2 regions of the Lysinibacillus sp. NPDC095746 genome follow, and region 1 is predicted to be linked to the other one. Evidence: riboswitches for the same ligand, from Rfam matches in the RefSeq annotation. Region 1 holds a riboswitch; the other holds the start of a gene.
What was found. Region 1 has a riboswitch for thiamine pyrophosphate ahead of thiM (hydroxyethylthiazole kinase). Riboswitches for the same ligand answer to the same signal wherever they lie in the genome.
Positions count from the first base shown of each region.

Region 2: another riboswitch for thiamine pyrophosphate. It lies ahead of thiT (energy-coupled thiamine transporter ThiT); the one in region 1 lies ahead of thiM (hydroxyethylthiazole kinase).

Region 1 covers NZ_JBIWGL010000015.1:51,472-53,680, reverse strand. Annotated here, with positions in the region: gene thiD (bifunctional hydroxymethylpyrimidine kinase/phosphomethylpyrimidine kinase) at 1-520, opposite strand, end outside; gene thiM (hydroxyethylthiazole kinase) at 520-1,275, opposite strand; TPP riboswitch at 1,365-1,463, opposite strand; gene mbcS (acyl-CoA synthetase MbcS) at 1,689-2,209, shown strand, end outside.
Region 2 covers NZ_JBIWGL010000017.1:78,858-81,066, reverse strand. Annotated here, with positions in the region: gene ACIQ7N_RS14010 (hypothetical protein) at 267-629, opposite strand; gene thiT (energy-coupled thiamine transporter ThiT) at 774-1,334, opposite strand; TPP riboswitch at 1,467-1,575, opposite strand; gene ACIQ7N_RS14000 (magnetosome magnetite crystal formation protein family) at 1,697-2,032, shown strand.

The DNA of each region.
Region 1 (2,209 bases):
CGCCTTTAATAATGACGCATTGAATGCCCATCTGTAATAAGACGTTAGCTGCTTCTTTAATATCTGTTAAAGAAGTGATTTTCCTTCCAGAAAGGGTTTCTGCCTCTGGAATGTTCGGTGTGACCACTGTTGCTATAGGAAGCAAATAACTGCGTAATGCCTCAATTGCTTCTTGCTGTAATAAGCTTTCGCCACCTTTAGCAATCATGACAGGATCTACTATAAGCGGACAATTTATTGCAGTTAAAATCCGTGCAATTGATTGAATAATTTCCGAGGAAAACAGCATTCCAGTTTTAATAGCACTTATTGAAAAATCCTCGATAAGCGCTTGAAGTTGTTTTTCGACAAAACTAACTTCAATTGGTAAGACATCCGATACCCCGAGTGTATTCTGGGCGGTTAAAGCTGTAATAACAGACGTTCCAAACACCTTTAATTCCTGGAAAGTTTTTAAATCAGCCTGTATCCCTGCGCCGCCACCACTATCAGAACCAGCAATTGTCGTGACAATATGCATCATTGTTCACCACCCTTGGAGAGGCGGTGTAGTTCGTTCAATACTGCAATTTGAAAATCGCCAATAGATGAAGTGGAAGAAGCAGCTTGCTCTGCTACTTTTTTATAAAGCGATAATGTTTCTATTAATTGGTCAAATGGCTTATTTCCTACAAGGTAGGAAGCACAACAAATGGCACTCAATAAGCAACCTGTTCCAGTGACTTCTGTCATTTGTGAATTTCCACCTGTAATCCATTGCTGATGTTCGCCATCAGTAATAAAATCCTTTTCACCGGTCACAATAACAATACAATTGTAAAGCTGAGCTACTTTTTGTGCCTCAACTTCTAAAGAAATTGAACCACTACCACTATCTACGCCTTTTTGTTGCCATTCTATATCGGCTATTGCTGCAAGCTCTCCGACATTACAACGAATAGCAGCAAAATTTATTTCCTTGAGTAATTGTTGTACCGTTTGTTTCCGGTAAGTTGTTGCACCTGCAGCAACAGGATCTAAAACAACGGGAATGCCAAGAGCATTTGCTTTTTTTCCTGCAAGTAACATTGATTCTTTCATTCGCTCATTAAGGGTACCGATATTTATTAATAAGCCTGAGGCAATTGCGACCATTTCTTCAACTTCACGACTGTCATCTGCCATAACTGGTGAAGCGCCTATAGCTAATAAGCCATTTGCTTGGAAATTAGCTACAACATAATTAGTAATGCAATGAATTAATGGATTTTGTTTACGGATAGTATGAAATAACATTTTTAGTCCTCCTTGTTGGATGGACGTAAGCGTGCAAAAAAGGCTCTTTTTCGTGTAGAAAAAAACACGCAAAAGAGCCTTTCATCAGTAAATAGATGTGAATTGCTCCCTACGTCAGTATTAACTAACAGGTTCAAAGGGTCAGGTTTTACCTTCTCAACTCTAATTGAGTCCCCCTGCAATCATGCTTTTAGTTGACCAAAATGTACCATATTATTCATTCGTGTTCAATAGGTTATTTTTTCTTCGCGAAAACAGCACTAATGCTATGTCGAAATTGATAGTACCAATACGTGACTGATGCCATATAGCAGAGCATGATAGTTGTCACGACTTTAATGAATTGGAGTGAATTCCATTGAAAATGATAAAAATTGAGTTTTATAATGAGCGTACAAAAGGGGGCATTTGCCATGAAAAGAGAAGATTTAATCGCACCAGAATGGTATAACATTTCAGATGAAATTGAAAAATATGCACAGGATTCTACTAAAAATGCATTATTAGTTTATAACGAAAATGAGGAAATTCAATACTTAACATATCGAGCTTTACTTGAAAAGGCAAACCAGGCAGCACATGTATTTACATCTCAAGGTTTAAAAAAAGGTGACGTTATTTTGGTCATGGTGCCAAGATCAGTTGAAGCGTATATCGTTTATATTGCAGCCTTAAAGGCAGGTTTAACGATTATACCTAGCTCAGAAATGCTAAGAACTAAGGATATTGAATACCGAATCAATCATGCCAATGCAAAAGGCGTTGTTGCATTTGAACCTTATATTGAACAATTCGATAATGTTGGAAATTTACAAGAAATACAGCAGTTTGTCATTGGTCGTGCACAGGAACCTTGGCAGCCATTGCTTGAAAAAATGCAAAATCAACCGACGACTTACATAAGTTCTACACCGACTAAGAGTACAGACATTGC
Region 2 (2,209 bases), on a different contig from region 1:
AGCAATTAGATGGCCCGTTTGCGGAATAACTTAATACATTGTAATTTCAAATTAAAATTATGAATTAAACAACTTATTATCACGAAACACTTTGAAGTATAATATTAGTTCCCAAAGCGTCGTTTGGTCACATTTCTTAACTTAGCGTTGTAAATCCCCATAATTTTAAAGGTACTCCTTGTTGCACTAAACTGCCCCGTTAGCACAAGAAGCGATTGCTCTAATCGAACAATCACCTCTAATCTTACATATATGTATTGACAAAATTAAACACCATAATGAATCAACCAACTATCTTCTTTTATTGCTTCAGCTATTTTTTTCATCAATTCTTCAAGTTCTTCTGATTTGTACTCATCGTTTGCTTCACTAACCATATTTAAAAATTGTTTATGAGAACTCGACGGTATCAATGTTATTCCAAAATAGGCGAGGCTTTTATAAGGTCTATTTGTGTTATGTGCGAATGTTTCCAGATGATTCATTTTTTCACCAAAATCCTTAGACATAAGTTCATCAAAAAGGTCCCCATCTACACCTATGCAATTATATTTTTCAGGTTCATAACTAACATACTCTTTATTTTTTTCAATACATTCAACTATTCCAAACTCGTGAATATAAGCCAAATTAACACATCTCCTAAGTCTTCAGTTTCTCACTTTATTTTACAACATTTTCTTGTTAAACTATCCTGCCCGTTCGTTGAATAGCAACAATCGTTCGAAAACAGCCAAAACAAAAACCCTTCACTCATGTGAAGGGCATAATCATTATGATTTTCGTTGCATTAATTGAGGTGCTGCCGTAAATAGCAGAACACCGACAATCGCTGTTAAAATCGTTGCTGGTAGCATATATGTTCCATTATAGATGATTGAATAAATCCACGCATTTTGATCGCCTGCATACTCTGCGAAAAATACAGCGCCACCAATGGTATGTACTGCATAGCGTAAAAAACCTGCTAATACAGTTCCTAAAATAATATAAAGCGCCATTTTCTTTTTGTTTAAATTTTTTGCAGCCTCAAGCACCGGTCGACGTACAACGGCCGCTAAGCCCACTACTGTAAAGGCAACACCATAATCAAGTGTTCCTTGTAGCCAATGCACAATTGTAGCACCAAACATTGTTTGCATTACACCAATGAGTAAACCGGTTGTCATGCCTGGAATAAGGCCCCAGCGGAATGCTATTAAAATTATTGGTACCATCACTAGACTAACAGAGCCGCCTTGTGCCCATACTTTAAAGGAAACCTGATCGAGCACAAGGCCAATCGCTGCGAATATTGCAATCTCCACAAGCATTAACAGTTTTTTATTGTCCATAAATATTCTCTCCTTTGTTCCGATGTAGGATACAAGAGCAGGAATAGAAATCAATCAATTGGCAAATATGTCCCTATCCGGCATTAAAAAGATAAAAAACGATGCCAGGACAGAGCCTCACATCGTAAAAGTGTCGGTTTCTATCCACAATCCCTACGCAAGTGTTAACTTACAGGTTCGAAGAGTCAAGGCATTACGTGCCCAGTCTCAGCTGACATCATCAGCTCCCCTTGTGGTCGTACATCTTTATTTAATTGAACAATCCCATTGTACGCAAACACTGTTATGATTACAACCTCTTCCACATTTTTTTGAAACTTTAACGTTTTTCATGCGTAAATATTAAAAAAGGAGGTACTACTATGGAGAACCAAAAAATATTATCTGCCTTTAGTTATCTGAGTATTTTATTTGCACCCTTTATTGTGCCATTAGTTGTTTACTTTGTGACAAAAGATAGCGACGTAAAGAGGCACTCTATTCGAGCACTAATATCACATTTAATCCCAGTCGCATTCGGTATAATTTTCTTTGCTGTCTTTATTTTCTCAACTTTATCATTCAACACTAATTTTGATCTAAATTCAGATAGTAATAATTTTCTTATCATTTGGTTTGTTTCATTCGCAATTTATATTCTCGTTTCATTAGGAGTCGTTATTTGGAATATTATTCAAGCTGTTCGGGTGGTCCGATAAGTTTCATCTTAACCTCTCCTTGAACACATAGTACTTAAGGAGCTGTTATTTTGTGAAAGTATCTAAAGTTGTTAAAACCGCTGTAAAATTAGCACCTATCGTTATCCCCATTGTCAAAAAAGTAATCGCTGCAAAAAAAGGAACAAATCCTAACGTAACTAAAAAAAAATAACAACA